Linked DNA regions of Thermosphaera aggregans. The protein of the gene in region 2 binds, or shares a complex with, the protein of the main gene of each other region. Links are inferred from orthologs where the notes say so. Each region holds a gene or a part of one and is shown on either strand. Other genes may lie near its edges. The genes, in order: IMZ38_RS00785, IMZ38_RS02445 and IMZ38_RS00430.

The links.
Region 1: IMZ38_RS02445 (region 2) and IMZ38_RS00785 share a complex: the UniProt entries of both Methanocaldococcus jannaschii proteins name them as parts of the 50S ribosomal subunit. The link is inferred for Thermosphaera aggregans from one-to-one orthologs.
Region 3: IMZ38_RS02445 (region 2) and IMZ38_RS00430 share a complex: the UniProt entries of both Methanocaldococcus jannaschii proteins name them as parts of the 50S ribosomal subunit. The link is inferred for Thermosphaera aggregans from one-to-one orthologs.

Annotation. Positions count from the first base shown.
Region 1 is NZ_CP063144.1:124,162-129,558, forward strand. The notes cover bases 894-3,805. They hold IMZ38_RS00785 (50S ribosomal protein L37ae), read left to right. Parts: upstream 894-2,175; coding sequence 2,176-2,436; downstream 2,437-3,805. Other genes in these bases: rrp41 (exosome complex exonuclease Rrp41), read left to right, coding at 894-1,291; rrp42 (exosome complex protein Rrp42), read left to right, coding at 1,292-2,161; IMZ38_RS00790 (Brix domain-containing protein), read left to right, coding at 2,441-2,980; IMZ38_RS00795 (CTAG/PCC1 family protein), read left to right, coding at 2,967-3,287; IMZ38_RS00800 (prefoldin subunit beta), read left to right, coding at 3,211-3,582. Outside these bases: exosome complex RNA-binding protein Rrp4, read left to right, coding at 1-576; more of rrp41, read left to right, coding at 560-893; more of IMZ38_RS00805, read left to right, coding at 3,806-3,880; IMZ38_RS00810 (elongation factor EF-2), read left to right, coding at 3,970-5,397. UniProt on the Methanocaldococcus jannaschii protein: Binds to the 23S rRNA.
Region 2 is NZ_CP063144.1:408,919-414,224, forward strand. What follows is about bases 1,378-4,198. They hold IMZ38_RS02445 (50S ribosomal protein L10), read left to right. Parts: upstream 1,378-2,194; coding sequence 2,195-3,202; downstream 3,203-4,198. Other genes in these bases: IMZ38_RS02435 (50S ribosomal protein L11), read left to right, coding at 1,378-1,544; IMZ38_RS02440 (50S ribosomal protein L1), read left to right, coding at 1,544-2,185; rpl12p (50S ribosomal protein P1), read left to right, coding at 3,281-3,601; alaS (alanine--tRNA ligase), read left to right, coding at 3,741-4,198. In the rest of the region: signal recognition particle-docking protein FtsY, read left to right, coding at 1-340; IMZ38_RS02425 (SecE/sec61-gamma family protein translocase subunit), read left to right, coding at 355-537; IMZ38_RS02430 (transcription elongation factor Spt5), read left to right, coding at 544-1,032; more of IMZ38_RS02435, read left to right, coding at 1,035-1,377; more of alaS, read left to right, coding at 4,199-5,306. UniProt on the Methanocaldococcus jannaschii protein: Forms part of the ribosomal stalk, playing a central role in the interaction of the ribosome with GTP-bound translation factors.
Region 3 is NZ_CP063144.1:68,598-74,068, reverse strand. The notes cover bases 909-3,894. They hold IMZ38_RS00430 (50S ribosomal protein L13), read right to left. Parts: upstream 2,637-3,894; coding sequence 2,181-2,636; downstream 909-2,180. Other genes in these bases: IMZ38_RS00415 (30S ribosomal protein S11), read right to left, coding at 3,858-3,894; IMZ38_RS00420 (DNA-directed RNA polymerase subunit D), read right to left, coding at 3,006-3,848; IMZ38_RS00425 (50S ribosomal protein L18e), read right to left, coding at 2,641-3,003; IMZ38_RS00435 (30S ribosomal protein S9), read right to left, coding at 1,763-2,188; IMZ38_RS00440 (DNA-directed RNA polymerase subunit N), read right to left, coding at 1,553-1,753. Also shown: amrB (AmmeMemoRadiSam system protein B), read right to left, coding at 6-869; more of rpsB, read right to left, coding at 880-908; more of IMZ38_RS00415, read right to left, coding at 3,895-4,259; IMZ38_RS00410 (30S ribosomal protein S4), read right to left, coding at 4,259-4,780; IMZ38_RS00405 (30S ribosomal protein S13), read right to left, coding at 4,786-5,274. UniProt on the Methanocaldococcus jannaschii protein: This protein is one of the early assembly proteins of the 50S ribosomal subunit, although it is not seen to bind rRNA by itself. It is important during the early stages of 50S assembly.

The DNA.
Region 1 (5,397 bases), 290 kb from region 2 along the record:
GGTGAGGAAATACAGGTGATACCGCTAGAGGGTGTCTACATCCCTCGGAGAGACGACCTCGTGATAGGTATTGTTGAAAACGTTGGCGTGACAGCGTGGACCCTGGACATAAGAAGCCCCTACCCGGGCGTGCTGAACGCTGGCGAGGTAATAGAGGGCTTCAACCCTCTAACCCACAACCTGAGAAACTATCTCGACATAGGTGATTTCGTCATAGGGAAGATAGCGGTGTTTGACAGGACCAGGGACCCTGTAATAACCGTGAAGGGTAAGGGGTTGGGGAAGATAACCGAGGGAGTAGTGGTCGATGTGAAGCCTAGCAAGGTTCCAAGGCTTATCGGGAAGAAAGGCAGCATGTACAACTTGCTGACAAGCATGAGCGGGTGCGAGATAACCATAGCCCAGAACGGCTTCGTATGGCTTAAATGCCCTGATGAAAACAGGGCTAAGGTTTTAATACAGGCTATAAAGCTTATTGAGTTAAAAGCCCACATGCGTGGTTTAACAGAGGAGGTTAAAATGTTTCTGGAGAGAAAGCTTGGCGGAGGTGTTGGAAGCAGTGAGCAGCAAGCCTAGGTTGCTCAGGGAGGATGGCACGAGGCTGGATGGTAGGCGGCTGGACGAGCTGCGGCCCGTGAAGATCAGGGTAGGGGTTTTGAAGAACGCTAACGGAAGCGCTCTCGTCGAGTACGGGGGGACTAAGGTGCTGGCAGCGGTCTTTGGCCCGAGGGAGGCTTTGCCGAGGCATATAGCTCTGCCGGATAGGGCAACGCTGAGGGTTAGATACCACATGGCCCCGTTCTCCACGAGCGAGAGGAAGTCGCCAGCTCCCTCAAGGAGGGAGATAGAGCTCTCCAAGGTTATCAGGGAGGCTCTCGAATCAGTTGTCTTCTCGGAGCAGTTCCCGAGAACATCTATCGACATATTCATTGAGGTTTTACAAGCAGACGGAGGCACCAGGACCGCGGGGTTGACCGCTGCCTCAATAGCTCTAGCAGATGCCGGCATACCTATGAAGGACCTGGTAATAGGTGTTGCGGTCGGGAAGATTGAGGGAAGCCTTGCACTAGATATCAACGAGCTCGAGGACGAGTATGGCGAGGCAGACCTGCCCGTTGGGATAGCCCCGAATATTGGGGAAATCCTGCTTCTCCAGCTGAACGGTGTCTTAACACCCGAGGAGCTTAAAGCAGGGATCGAGCTTGCGTGGAGAGGTGTTGAATCCATTTACAAGGTTGCTAAGGAAGCCCTCTACGCTAAGTACATTAAGGCTTTCGAGGAGGTGAAGTAGGTGAGCATTACACCTGTTAAGGAACCGGTCCTGCCTAAAGCCCAGGCAGAGGCCATTATCAAGCTGTTGAGGAAGGGGGAGAGGATTGACGGCAGGGGTCTCCTAGACTACAGACCCATCAGCGTCTACTTAAACCCGATCGAGAAGGCGGATGGAAGCTCCCACGTCATACTGGGGACGACACAGGTGATAACCGGTGTGAAAATAGAGCTTGGAGAACCCTTCGCCGACAGGCCTGATGAAGGAGTTCTACAGGTTCACGCCGAGTTTGTCCCACTGGCGTCGCAGACTTTTGAACCGGGGCCGCCGGATGAGAACTCTATTGAAGTAGCCAGGGTGGTTGACAGGAGCCTGCGCGAGCCTAAGGCAATAGATTTCAAACAGCTGGTTGTAGCTCCCGGGAAGAAGGTATGGGTAGTGTTCAACGACATATACCTTATAGACCATGGAGGAAACATTGTTGACGCCAGCATGCTGTCCAGCATGCTAGCGCTCGCCACGGCTAAAATACCCTACTACGAGGAGAAGGAACCAGGGGTTTACGTAGTAGATAATAAGAGGCATGTGTCCTCTCTACCCGTGAACACGCTGGTGGCTACGGTGACAATGGGGGTTCACGAGGACATCATAGTTGTTGATCCCTCAATAGAGGAGGAAGTGGTGTTAAACACCTTCCTAACCATAGCTGTTGACGAGAAGGGCAGGGTGTGCGGGATACAGAAGAAAGGTATTGCAGGAATCAGCAGGAAGACCCTGGAGCAGGCTGTTGAGATAGCCCTTAAACAGGGAGGCTTCCTTATAGATTTAATAAGGAAAATATTAAATAATCCCAGTGACTACATGAAACCGTTAGAAACCAACCAGTATTAACGTGGTGCTTAGAAATGGGGAGGACTAAAGTAGTTAAGATAGCGGGAAGGTACGGTGCGAGATACGGGTCTACTTTGAGAAAGAAGGTTAGAGACATCTTAATGAAGCGCTACGCCCCTCACACATGCCCGTTCTGCGGATACCAGGGCAAGGTTGTCAGGGTTTCAACAGGGCTCTGGATGTGTAGGAAGTGCGGGAACAAATGGGCTGGAGGAGCCTACGTCCCCAGGACCGAGGTGGCCAGGTACTTCCCCAACGTCATAGTCAGGGAGTAAGTTTTTGATCCTCATAACCACATCTCACAGATCCTCTCAGAGAACAAGGAGTTTTGTGAAAGACCTGTCAAGCATCATCCCCTTCTCCGAGAAAACTACTAGAGGGAAGAAGACTCTTCAGGAATTGTTCACTGAAGCATACCTCAAGGGTTTTAAATGGCTACTAGTAGTTGATGAGAAAAACGGAAACCCTTCACGGCTGAGATTCTACTATGTAGAGTTCAAGAGCGTTAAGCCTGAGGGAAGGGAGATCGGCTGGGTTACTATAAGAGGGGTGAGGCTTGTCCGGGAAAACCCTAGCGCTGTGAAGATCTCCAATCCTTCAACAATAAGCGTTGACTACGGATCATGCACCAGGGAAGAGTGCTTCAACCTGGCAGACCTTTTCCTAATGGTGTTCTACAAGGCTTTAAGCAACCGCGCCGACGTTACCGTTAAGCTTGAAGAATGGAAAGGGTTGAGGGTTAGGTTTCTCGGGAAAGGAGGGGTTGAAATAGGGCCTTGGTTAAAGGTTTCAAGGGTTGTGCTGAATGAACGAGTATAGCGTTGAGTATTCTCTAAACGGCCTACCCCAGCAACTCTGCATGTCTCTTGAGAAAGCGTTGAAGCCTGAGGCTGAGTCAGCCCCTAAGAGTGTTGAAATAATAGTGGAGTGCTCGGAGGGTGTTTTAACCTTGAAGATGCGGTCGACGGAAATAAATATTTTAAGAGCTCTTCACAATAGCTTTATAGGATTAATTATAATGTTGCTGGAGTTGAGCGAGGGGTTAAGGAATGAGCAGGAAGACGCTTCCGCCCGAGGTTCAGCAGTTAATAGTTCAATACCAGACTTTAAAGGAGACTCACGCTAAGATAGACGCCGAGTTAAAGCTCACCGAGGCAGAGCTGACGGATGTTGACACTGTTTTAAACACTGTGAAGAATCTTGAAGACACAGCCGAGCTCTACAAGGTTGTCGGCCACATACTTGTTAAGAAGGGGAAGAACGACGTGATCAAGGAGCTGGAGGAGAGGAAGGAGATCCTGTCCTTGAAAAAAGATAAGTATAAGAAGCAGCTGGACTTCCTTGTGAAACAGATAAGCGAGCTTGAAGCAAAGCTTAAGGAAGCTTTAGGGAGATACGGGATTCCTGTTGGGCAAGCCTAGAGAGCTTAACTTAAAAATCAACGAGATCACTCCCGAGGTCATGGAGGAGCTGGCCTCGCTGGCCGAGGAGAAAATCTCCTCCTTCCTCAGCGAGAACCTCCCGTTTAAAGGCGATTTCTCAATCATAGTGAGTGTTGAAAAAGCCAGCGACTCCTTGAACATCGTGATGGACGTAGGGGTTCGCGGAGGATTCAAGGACATGGTTGACTACAACGAGTATATTGAGAAAGCGATCCAGTATGCGAGGAAGTTTTTAGAGGAGAAGCTTAAAGAGTACTCCTCCCGGGAGGCCGTGTAAGGTTTTCAGGCTAAATCTTTATAATTCGTTTATAAAATTATTGTTTTAAGCATCAAATGCTTATCCATGTGGGTATGGGTTGATAAATCATGGTTAGGTATAAGCAGACGAGCGAAGTGCTCAAGATAATGAAGAATGTTGAGCAAGTTAGGAACGTGGGTATAACAGCTCATGTTGACCACGGTAAGACAACGCTATCTGACTCGCTACTAGGGGCTGCCGGGCTGATCTCTGAGAAGATAGCTGGGCAGGCACTAGCTCTCGACTACCTCGATGTTGAGCAGAAGAGGCAGATGACTGTTAAAGCAGCTAACGTCAGCCTTTACCACGAGTACAAGGGTAAGCCGTTCGTCATCAACCTTATCGACACACCGGGGCACGTTGACTTCCAGGCTAAGACAACCCGTGCTCTCAGAGTAATAGACGGGGCGATCGTTGTCGTTGACGCTGTCGAGGGAGTTATGACTCAGACGGAGATGTACCTGCGCGTAGCGCTGGAGGAGAGGGTTAGGCCAATCCTGTTCATCAATAAGATTGACAGGTTGATCAAGGAGCTGAGGCTGTCCCCTAACGAGATCCAGCAGAGGCTTATACAGATAATAAAGGATGTTAACTCCTTGATAGGCTCATACGCTGACAAGGAGTTCCAGCAGGCCTGGCAGCTGGACCCTGCTAAGGGGCAGGTAGCGTTCGGCTCTGCAAGGGATAGGTGGGGCTTCACAATCCCCATGGCTCAGCAAAGGGGTATAAAGTTCTCCGACGTAGTGGACGTGTACACCCGTGGGAAGGAAGCCGTGCCTGAACTGCAGAAGGTTGCACCCCTGCACGAAGCAGTTCTCGACATGGTTGTGAAGTTCGTGCCAAACCCGAGGGAGGCTCAGAAGTACAGGATTCCGAAGATCTGGCATGGAGATGTTAACAGCGAGCTCGCCAAGTACATGATGGATGCAGACCCGAACGGCCCGTTGATAATGCTCGTCAACGATGTTAGGGTTGACCCGCACGCGGGGCTGGTGGCTACAGGCAGGGTTTACTCCGGCACTGTTAGAGCTGGAGAGGAAGTGTGGCTTGTCAACGCGCGCATGCCTCAGAAAATACTCCAGGTCAGCCTCTACATGGGTCTGTACAGGGAGCTGGCTGACGAGATAACCGCTGGCAACATAGCAGCAGTGCTGGGAGCTGACAAGGCAAGGTCTGGTGAGACCCTGGTTTCAATGAACTACAAGGACTTGATGACGCCTTTCGAGAAGCTGAGAATGATCACCGAGTCAGTTGTCACAGTCGCCATAGAGCCGAAGAACCCGTCTCAGCTTACAAAGCTCATAGACTCCCTCCACAAGCTGAGCATTGAAGACCCGAGCCTTATAATCAAGATCAACGAGGAGACCGGTGAGTACTTGCTCAGCGGTGTTGGAACACTCCACATAGAGATTGCTCTAACACTGCTTAAAGACCTCTACGGCCTGGACGTGGTGTCCTCGCAACCCGTCATAGTCTACAGGGAGACTGTCAGGGAT
Region 2 (5,306 bases):
CGCACTGTTGATAGATACTGCTGGGAGAATGCATGTTGACGTGGATCTGGTTAACGAGTTGAAGAAAGTTGTGAGGATTGTTAAACCCCATTTCAAAATACTCGTGGTGGATGCTTTAACCGGTAACGACGCGATAGAGCAAGCCAGGTTTTTCAACGACGCAGTAGGGGTTGACGGGGTCGTTGTCACAAAGGTTGATGCTTACGAGCAGGGCGGGGTACCGCTTAGTATTGCGTACATACTTGGGAAGCCAGTGATCTACGCAGGGGTTGGGCAGGGCTATAAAGATTTAAAGCCGTTTAACGTTTATGAATACGTCAACAAGATTTTGCCGGATTAGAGAGTTGATGAGTAATGAACCTGAGGGAACTGGTTGAGGCTTGGAGGAAGATACTCTTGCTGGCGACTAAGCCGAGCAGGGATGACTACATGACGTCCTTGAAGCTCAGCCTCCTAGGGCTGGCCCTAGTGGGGGGCATATCCTTTGTGATAAGGATTTTATTCTACACTTTCCTATTCCCCCCTCCAGCCGGGTGAAGAGTTTTGAGCGGGGCAGAGGAAGCAGCAGGCACTGGTAAGATATTTGCTGTGAGGACTACGATGGGGCGCGAGCTGGACGTAGCATTAGTTATCGCGCGCAGGGCGGAGGAGCTTCTAGCCAAGGGCGAGGACCCGGGGATTGCAAGCATTGTCATACCCCCGAACGTCAGGGGTTACGTGTTCTTCGAGGTAGAAAAGCTTGCATCCCTTTACAGGCTTTCATCGGAAGTGAAGTATGTCAAGGCTTCAAGGCCTGTTAAAGTATCGCTCGAGGAGCTGGAGAAGCTGATCATGCCTAAGCCCGTGGTCGAATCCATATCTGTAGGCGACGTTGTCGAGATTATCAGGGGGCCTTTCAGAGGGATGAAAGCCCAGGTTACAGGCATAGATAGAAATAAAAACATGCTTACAGTGAATATTTTAGAAGCAGCTTTCGCGATCCCGATATCTATTCCGAGTGATTACGTGAAGCAGGTTAAGAAGGGTGAGTAGGAATGGCTAAGAAAACCATCAAGGTAATGGTTGAGGGCGGCAGGGCTACTCCTGGACCGCCCCTGGGGCCAACGCTGTCCCCTTACAAAGTCAACATTCCCGAAGTAGTCAAAGCTATAAACGATGCGACCAAGGATTTCGAGGGTTTAACAGTACCTGTTGAAATAACCATAGACGTGGACACGAAGAAGTTCGAGGTTAAAGTAGGCATTCCAACCACGACCGCGCTGCTTTTAAAGGAGGCAGGGGCTAAGCAGCCAACCGGTGACCCGGGCCACCAGAGAATAGGCAACATAACTCTGGAGCAAGCCATAAAAATCGCCATCGCCAAGAAGGAGCAGCTCAGCGCTAAAACTTTGAAGGCTGCCGTGAAAACTATTCTCGGCTCAGCGCGATCCATAGGCATTACCGTCGAGGGTAAAGACCCTCGCGAGGTTCAGAGGCTGATAGATGAGGGTGCTTACGATGAATTGTTTAAGAAGTATGAGAGTGAGTGGGAGGGCGGTGCCTAATGCCGGTTGACACCGAGAAGCTTAAAGCAGCCTTGTCCAAGGCCTTGGAAATGGGTAAGGGGAGAAGGTTTAAACAGACTGTTGAAATGGTGGTTGTTTTAAGAGATATAGATCCCAAGAGCCAGGCTGGGAAGCTCAGGGAGACTGTTACGCTCCCGAAGGGGAGGGGGAAGAGGCAGAAGATCTGCGTCGTAGCTGATGGCGAGCTCGCTGAGAAGGCGAAGTCTGCTGGAGCATTCATGGTGATTTCATCAAGCGAGCTCCAGTCCATAGGTAAGAAGCAGGCTAAGAAAATAGCGAGCACGTGCGACTGGGTTTTAGTCAGGACTGACCTGATGGCGCAGGTTGGACGCATCCTGGGACCGGCTCTTGGTCCGCGCGGAAAACCCCCTGTCCCAATGCCTCCCTCTGCGGATATTTCAACACTTATAAAAAGATATGAGAACTCCGTGGTGGTTAGGACTAAGGAGCAGCCGCAGTTATCCGTTGCAATAGGTACTGAGGACATGAGCGTTGAGGATTTAACAGCCAACGCATCCAGCGTATTATCGCTCCTAGAATCTAAGCTCCCCGCCGGAATGGGCAATGTTGACAGGATATTGTTTAAGACCACGATGGGTCCAGCAGTGGAGGTTCTGTAGGTGGTGGATATGTCAGCAGTAGCTAGAACATACCCCAGGTGGAAGACGGAGCAGTTAGAGGAGCTTGTAGGGTTGTTGAAAACTCACAGGGCTTTCATCATTGGCGATCTAACAGGCGTTCCAGCCAGCCATGTCCAGAGGCTGAGGAAGAAGCTTGCAAAGATCGCGGAGGTCAGAGTTGTTAAGCCGAAGCTTTTCGCAATAGCGCTTGAGAAGGTGGGCATAGACCCCGAGGCTTTCAAGGATGTCTTGACAGGGCAGAACATAGTGTTCTTCACGAACGAGAACCCGTTCGACGTGGCGTTGAAAATACACAACATTGTAACCATGGATTACTACAAGCCCGGGGAGAAGACAGACAAGGAGATCGTAATTCCTGAAGGCAACACTGGAATCCCCCCAGGCCCAATGCTTAGTGTTTTCGGCAAGTTGAAGATTCAGACCAAGGTGCAGGCTAACGTAATACATGTTGCCAAGGATACTGTTGTCGCGAAGCCAGGGGATGTGGTTTCGCCGGAGCTGTCGAGCATTCTGCAGAAGCTCGGTCTAGCGTTGAAGGAGATAAGGCTGAGGCTTAAGGCAGCGTATGACGGCGTATTGATACCTGGTGAAAGCCTTATCCTGAACATTGACCAGTATGTTGAGTTGGTTAAGGCAGCTGGCTTGGATGCTTTGAAGATAGCTGTTGAGCTAGCGCTACCGGAGCCTGAGGTGCTACCGCTAGTGCTGTCCAAGGCTGTTAGACAGGCAACAGCCCTGGCTGTTGAAGCAGGGTATGTCACGCCTGAAACCGTTGAACTAGTGTTAAAAGCTGCCGAATCCAAGGCCCAGGCACTGGCTTACGAGGTCTCAAGGCTCGCGCCGGAGCTTGGGATAGAGGTTAGGGTTGCCCAGCAACAGGTGCAGGAGGCTAAGCCGAAGAAGGAGGAGAAGCCTGCCGAGGAAGAGGAGAAGAAGAAGGAGGAAGGCGTTAGCGAGGAGACTCTTGCAGAAGGCTTAAGCGCACTGTTCGGATAAGGGAAGAGATAGTTTTAAAACACCTCATCATCTATTTAAGATGTGATACATGTTTAATGTGGGAAGAGGTGGTGAGCCATCGAGTACATATATGCGTCACTATTACTCTATAAGGCTGGGAAAGAATTAAGCGAGGAAAACATTAAGAAGGTTTTAGAAGCAGCCGGGGTCGCCGTCGACGAAGTCAGGGTTAAATCCCTAGTAGCGGCTCTCAAAAACATCGATATTGCGAAAGTGCTGGAGCAGGCCTTAGCAGCGCCGGTTGCAGCGGCCCCTGTTCAGGCGGCTCCCGCGCAGGCTCCTCCGAAGGAGGAGAAGCCTGCTGAGGAAGAGGAGAAGAAGGAGGAAGGCGTTAGCGAGGAGACTCTTGCAGAAGGCTTAAGCGCACTGTTCGGGTAAAGCAACGGTTTTTCAGCGTATTGGAAACAGTAAGGAGTTTTCCATCATTAAACTCCCCTATTTAAACAAATCATTCCTGGTTTCAGAATCGATTTAAATTATTCTAACACATAGTATAACCAAGTATTGAGGTGTTTCAATGCCTGGAGAAATAAGTTTTGACTATCTTCGAAAATACGGCTACGAGAAGTATGTTTGCAAGAAGTGCGAGGAAGGCGTGATATGGAGCGTTGTGCCAAGGGATACCTGCCCCGACCGCCCATGCAGTAAGTATGAGTTTCTCTACAAGGACTATAAGAGGGTTAAGCCCCTGAGCCTTCAAGAGGTTAGGGAGAAGTTTATAAACTTCCTGGTCTCCAAGGGGCATGGGGTGGTGGATCCCTACCCGGTTCTAGCCAGGTGGAGGAACGACCTATACCTTAACATCGCCTCAATAATAGTCTTCCAGCCCGCTGTGACAGAGGGTATTGTGGACCCGCCGCACAACCCGCTCGTAATAATACAGCCTTCGATAAGGCTAAGCGATATTGACAATGTTGGCTTAACCTTCGGGAGGCATTTAACAAGTTTTGAAATGGGCGGGATGCATGCTTTCAACAAGCCCGGCAGGATGATTTACTGGGTAGAGGGCATAATTGACAATACTATAGAGTTCTTCAACAAGGAGATCGGGATCGATCTAGAAGACCTTGTTTTCAAGGAGGGGTGGTGGGAGGGAGGCGGTAACGCCGGGCCGGCCCCGGAGGTTCTCGTCGACGGGATGGAGCTAGCCACTCTCGTCCACATGATGTATAAGACCGTTGACGGTAAGTATGTTGAAAACCCTGTCCTAGTCGTGGACTGCGGATACGGTATTGAGAGGATAACATGGTTTACCCAGAAGTCTCCAACAGGCTTCCACGCAATATACGGGAGGTTGGTGGACGAGTACAAGGATGTGTTAGGGGTTGAGGAGCCTCCTCACGAGGTTTTGAAAAAGGCTGTTTACCTTTTAAGCGATAAAGAGCTGAACAGTGTGGCAGAGTATGTTAGAGCTCTCGAGGAGCATGGTTTTAGCGAGCACCTCGCCTCGTTCTCCAAAATAATATATCTGTACGGGAGCCTCGACCACGTTAGAACAATAAGCTTAATGCTCTCCGACGGCATTGTGCCATCGAACAGCGGCGAGGGATACCTGGCCCGCTTGGTTTTAAGAAGGCTTTTCAGAAACCTTGTGAAACTGGGTGTTGAGTCTAACAGGCTTGCAGACATTGCTCAAGAGCTTGTTGACAGGCAGATAAAGTACTGGAGGAACGACTACATCTACGGCAAGTTCGAGAAGCACAGGGATTACATCTTAGACGTGGTCGGCTTAGAGGCAAACAAGTTCGTCGACTCTGTCTACAGGGGTATTGAAATAGTTGACAAGCATTTGAAGAGGAAGAAGGCTCTCGGAGAGGAGGATTTAATAGAGATTTACGACTCCCACGGGATCCCGCCGGAGTTTGTTGTTGAAAGAGCCCGTGAGAAGGGCGTTGAGGTAAGCGTTCCCGGAGACTTCTACTCGAAGATTGCGCAGAGGCACTCCGCCGCACCGTTGGTGAAGGAGAAGGAGCACGAGTTCCCTGAGGAGCTTGCTAAATGGGCGGAAGGCTTCCCGGAGACTGTGAGGGTTTTCCACCAGGATCCATATGTAACAAGCATTAAGGCCAGGGTGCTCGGGGTT
Region 3 (5,471 bases), 340 kb from region 2 along the record:
TCAAACTACTGTGTTGAAAACCTTATAGACGCGTACCCGACAACGTGTGATTTATCGCCTGACACGTCCCCGCTCGTCGCATATTTCAACAACTCAGCCCTCGCGCCTGCTCCCCCCTTGAGCTTGGCGTACTCTATTAAAACCATGATGCCGCCAGGACCGCACACCGACACGTCCTCCCTGAGCAACGTGTTGTAGAAGCCTGCTGAATCAAGCCTGAGTATCATGGATATTGCCTCCTTATCCTTCCTCACCGTTACATCGTGGGGGTCGTAATGGTTGAAATCACTACTCGCAACAATGATTATATCCCTCTTCAACGAGGATGCTGCTTCAAGGAGTGATTTAGCAACGTCTCTTGCAACATCAGGGGTATGCAGCCTCATGACCACGGGGAGTATTCTAACCCTGTCCCCGTAAATATACTGGATGAACGGGAGCTGCACCTCAACAGAGTGTTCCTCGAGATGTGCGTACTCGTCAAGCTCTGCTATGCTGCTTTTATCCGCAAGGGTTTTCGCAAGCTCGGAGTCTACTTCGAGTAGACCCAGCGGTGTTTCCCACATGCCGCCAGGGTATACTGAGACCAGAGCTCCATAACCCGTGTGATTCGTACCTATTACTACAACTGTCTCAGGGACGCCGTCAAGAGCCATTTGATAGTAGGTGTGGGCTGCGACGGGGCCGCTGTAAACATAGCCTGCGTGAGGCGCGACGTAGCCTACTGTCTCCACCCTTCTAGAAGGCGAGGTCTCAGGCAGTTTCCCAGGACCTATTTTATGGGTGAAAGACCATTTGATAATGGCTTCGAGCTCGCGCTTGCTATCAGGGTAAAAATAACCTGCTACAGCCGGGTGCCTCTTCTTCAATACTTCACCCCTAGACCTCGGCCTCGAACTCTGTGGGCTGCTCAGGGAGCTCCCCGTTCGGCGGCAGGGCTCCACGCTCCCTGAGAACCTGCCTCGTCAGTATCCAGTACAGCAGGGCCAGGCTCTTCCTCCCCTTGTTGTTCCCTGGGATTATGAGGTCTATGAAATCGGTCTTGTTATCCGTGTCGGCGAACGATACTATTGGTATGCCTATTTCAGCAGCCTCTTTCAAAGCCTGCGCGTCAGCCCTCGGATCCGTCAGCAAGACTATGTCGGGCTCGTAGTACCATTTAAGGCTTGGGTTTGTGAAGGTTCCGGGGAGGAATCTCCCAGTGAATGTTTTACAGCCGATGTACTGGCACATCTTGTTCACAGGCTTCTTACCATACTGTCTAACAGATACCACAGCTATCTTTGCAGGCTCGTACCTCGCTAGGAACTTGCCAGCTATTCTCAACCTGTCATCTATCTTTCTCACGTCGAGAATGTATAGGCCATCGCTCCTAACCCTGTACACGAAGGGCTCCATGAACTTCGTGCATATGTGCGTGCCTATGTGAACACCGGCTGACAAGTACTTGTCCACTGGAACCAGTAGCTCTATAACCTTCTCTCCCGGCCTCGGGGTAACGGGCTGCTCGCCCAGACCGCTTATATCCTCGCTCTCGAACATGCTTCTCACCTCACGATATCTTGGGGAACTGTAAAACCTCTTTTGAAACATCCACGTATGATAAAAACATTCTCCTGCAACAATATCTTTTAACGCCTAGATCATCTAAAACCTTACCCGGCTCCTCGCCTGCCTTAACCCTCTTCTCATACTCCTCCCATAAGTGGCCTATGGGGGCGCCGCACGTGAAGCATCTAACAGGGAAAAGCATGCTGCACACCTACCTGTAGCTCTTCTGCCATCTCCTCCTAGCGCTGTATCTACCCCACTTCTCCGACTCGGTCCTCCTGGGGTCGCCGCTCAACATGTGCCTGTCGTACTCGGTGAATATTTTCTTAACCTCTTCATCATTGTCAACATACTCTAGCAGGCCTCTCGCTATAGCTGTCCTGGCAGCCTCAGCCTGGCTCATGACGCCGCCTCCTCTCACCTCTACTCTAATGTCAACCTTCCTCCACAAGTCGCCGACGAGCATTAAAGGCTCCATCATCTTAACCCTTGCCAGTTCCACTGGGAATACCTCGAGGGGTATTCCGTTAATCCAAACCCTCCCAATTCCTGGCTTAACGACTGCTTTAGCAATGCTTGTCTTCCTCTTGCCCGAGGCTACGACGATCTTAAACTTTTCGACAACAGTTTCACTCATTCAAACCACCCCTCCAACCAAGCGCAGCCGCTACCTCGCTCACGTAAACAAAACCCTGCTTAAGCCTGGAGGCATCGGCCTCCTCAAACCTGACGAACTCCCTCCCCTTCAAGCCCTCAGGGGTTCCAACGAATATTCTCAGCCTCTTCAACGCCTCCCTCCCCTTGGGCTGGGTGTAGGGGAGCATTCTCTTGATAGCTCTCTTCATTATCGTGACCGGGGATCTCGGCCTTTTAATCCCGGATTTCTCCGGGTTACGATGAGTTTTAGCTTTCAAAATATTCTTATACCCCTCGATAACCCTGCTTCTCTCACCGCTTAGAACGGCTTTCTCAGAGTTAACTATTACCACCTTGTATCCTTCGAGCAGTTTCTTAGCAACAATGCTCGCTAATCTCCCCAAAATCTGGTTTGAAGCATCAACGTAAAGTATTTTCTCCTCGCTCACGGTCTCACCCTATTATCTTTACATTCGACCCTTTAGGATTCTCCCTAACCAGGTCTGTGAGGCTAAGCACTCTGCACCCTGCTTTCAACAACTGCTCGTATGCTGTTCTAGAGAAGCTGTAGGCTGCGACAGTTATCTTGTGATCTATCCTCCCGGAGCCCAGTACCTTGCCCGGGACAACCACGACATCGCCCTCCACGGTATACCTGTTTAAACGGCTCAGGTTTACTGCTCGACGCCTCCTAGTGGGCTTCGCCAACTCCTCAGCTACCCTCGCCCATATCGGGGCGTCATGGATTTTAGAGGCTTTTTCAAGCTCCCTAATCGTTTTCCTCAAGACTATGCTTGTCTTCTTCAACTCCATCATGCTTAAACACCCTTCTCCCTCAGCGTTTCAACGAAGTCGTCAAGCTTTTTCTCAAGTATTCTAACAGACTCTAATAAAACATTTCTAGCTGATAAAGCACCTGTTAACTCAAGGGTTAGTATGAACTCGTCCTCCTCATGGCTTACCTTGATAGCTCCTGAGGGACATATGTTTTCACAAATCTTGCACATGGTGCAGTCCAGTAGCTTGCCGCTCCTAACCTTTATCTCCCCGGATTCGAAGGCGAGAACCTCTTTAGGGCAGGCTTCAACACATTTAAGGCAGTCCTCTCCTCTGCACAGCCTCTGGTTCACAAGTATTTTTGGAACATACTTGTGCGCTGCTACCGAGACAGGGCTCCACTTAATATGCTCCTTACCTCTTCCAAGCCTAGCGTATGCTTCGAGCTTAACTTTCTGAGGCTTTATCAGCTTCACTATCGGGATCTTCCCGAAGCTAGGCTTCACGTCAGGGTCGCTTGACACCAGGAAGTCGCTGTAGAGTGTTACTGGCTCATCCCCTCCCTCTCCTTCAAGGCTTAGGCGGACAAAGCAGTCTTCCGAGAACAATCCTTTCTCACCAGCCTCCCTGCACTCCTCGGGGCTCTTATACTTCCACAATGCCTCGTTGCTTGTCAGCGGGATTAATCCCAGCCTGTGGGCAAGGTATTCGTCGTAGAAGACTGAGGAGTTCTCCATGAAAGCTACGTAGTCAACAGCCATTGTGGGTACTTCGGATACTATCACTCTCCTAATAGAGTTTAAAAGGTGGAGGCTGACCCCCTTGATCCTTAGCTTAATGAACAGTGGTTTCTGCTCCAAAACCTCTATCTTCAAGCCGGACACACCTGTGGATTAGACCCTCCTTCCTCTCCTGCCGCCTGGACGCCTCGTGGTGTCGTGAGGTATCGGTGTCACATCCTCGATCCTGCCTATTATGAACCCTGCTCTAGCCAAGGCCCTGATGGCTGCCTGCGCCCCGGGGCCAGGGGTTTTGGATCCGTGTCCTCCGGGAGCCCTCACCTTTATGTGTATAGCGGTTACTCCTTTATCCATTGCTTCATATGCTGCTTTAGAAGCAGCTATCATTGCCGCGTACGGGCTTGGCTTCTCCCTGTCAGCTTTAACAACCATTCCGCCGCTGAACCTGCTAACGGTTTCAGCCCCGCTTAAATCCGTGATGTGTATTATAGTATTGTTCAAGCTGCTGTAAATGTGTGCTACTCCCCATTTAAGCTCTCTAGCTGAGAACGCCATCAAGCACCACCCTGCTGAACCTGCTGAATAGGCTTCTCCTTAAACGGGCTGAATGGAGCGTAGTCTATGAGGGGTTCTTCCTCAACGGAGACAATGTACCCTGGTGATGTAACCCTTCTCCCAGCGACAGCTATGTGGCCGTGAACTATGAGCTGCCTCGCCTGGTAGATAGTGTTAGCCAACCCCTTCTTGTAAACAATTGTTTGAAGCCTTCTCTCGAGAAGGTCTTCAACCTTAAGGTTCAAAGCATCCTCCAGTCTCGCGCCCTCCTTGAGCAAGCCTAGTTTAACCAGCTTGCTTATTAGGATCTTCCCCTCTACTTCTCGGACTTCAGCAGGCTCGCCGAGGAGTGAGCGGGCCCTGTGCCTGAAGTAGCGTATTATTGACGAAGCCCTCCACAACTCCTTCTTGTTTCTCAAGCCGTACTGTCCAAGGAGCTTGGTCTCGTACATTAAAATATCCTTTCTCCAAGGATGTCTTGGACCACTCCACTTCTTCCTAGGCTTCTTTGGATCACCCATTCACATCACCCTTGTTTAGACTGTTGTTGCTGCTGCGGACCCTGCCTCTTCTTTCTTACTCCAACAGTTACTCCAAGCCTACCGGTCGTCCTTGTCCTCTGCCCGCGCACTTTCAAGCCGAGAGCGTGCCTTACTCCGCGCCAGCTCTTCACCCTCTTCTCCCTCTCAATATCTTCTTTCACGAAGTAAATGAGCTCAGCACCTACTAGGTGGAGGTCTTTACCGGTGGCGTAATCCTTCCTCCTGTTAAACATCCATGAGGGGAGCCCGTAGGAGCTCGGGTTTTTCACAAGTGCTTCAATCTTCTTCACATCCTCGTCTGAGAGGTAGCCGATCCTGGTGTTAGGGTCTAATCCAAGTATGCGGGTAATCGCGAGAGAGAAAGTATACCCCAACCCCTTAACCTCCGCTAGCCCGTATATCAACGGGAGAGACCCGTCTATATCTGTCTCCAGCACGCGTATGATCTGCCTGAAAGATTGCTGAACGCTCACTTCTCCCACCGCATAGTAAGCAGTATCCTTTAACTAACCATGTAGTAATCTGTTTTTAAGCTTATATCATATTTTAAAACTTACCCATCACGCCTTAACGATCCCTCTTAGAATAACCTGTCATGGAGCGCCGGGGGCGGGATTCGAACCCGCGCGCCCCATTAGGGGCACTGGCTGACCGGGGGATTATTCTCCAG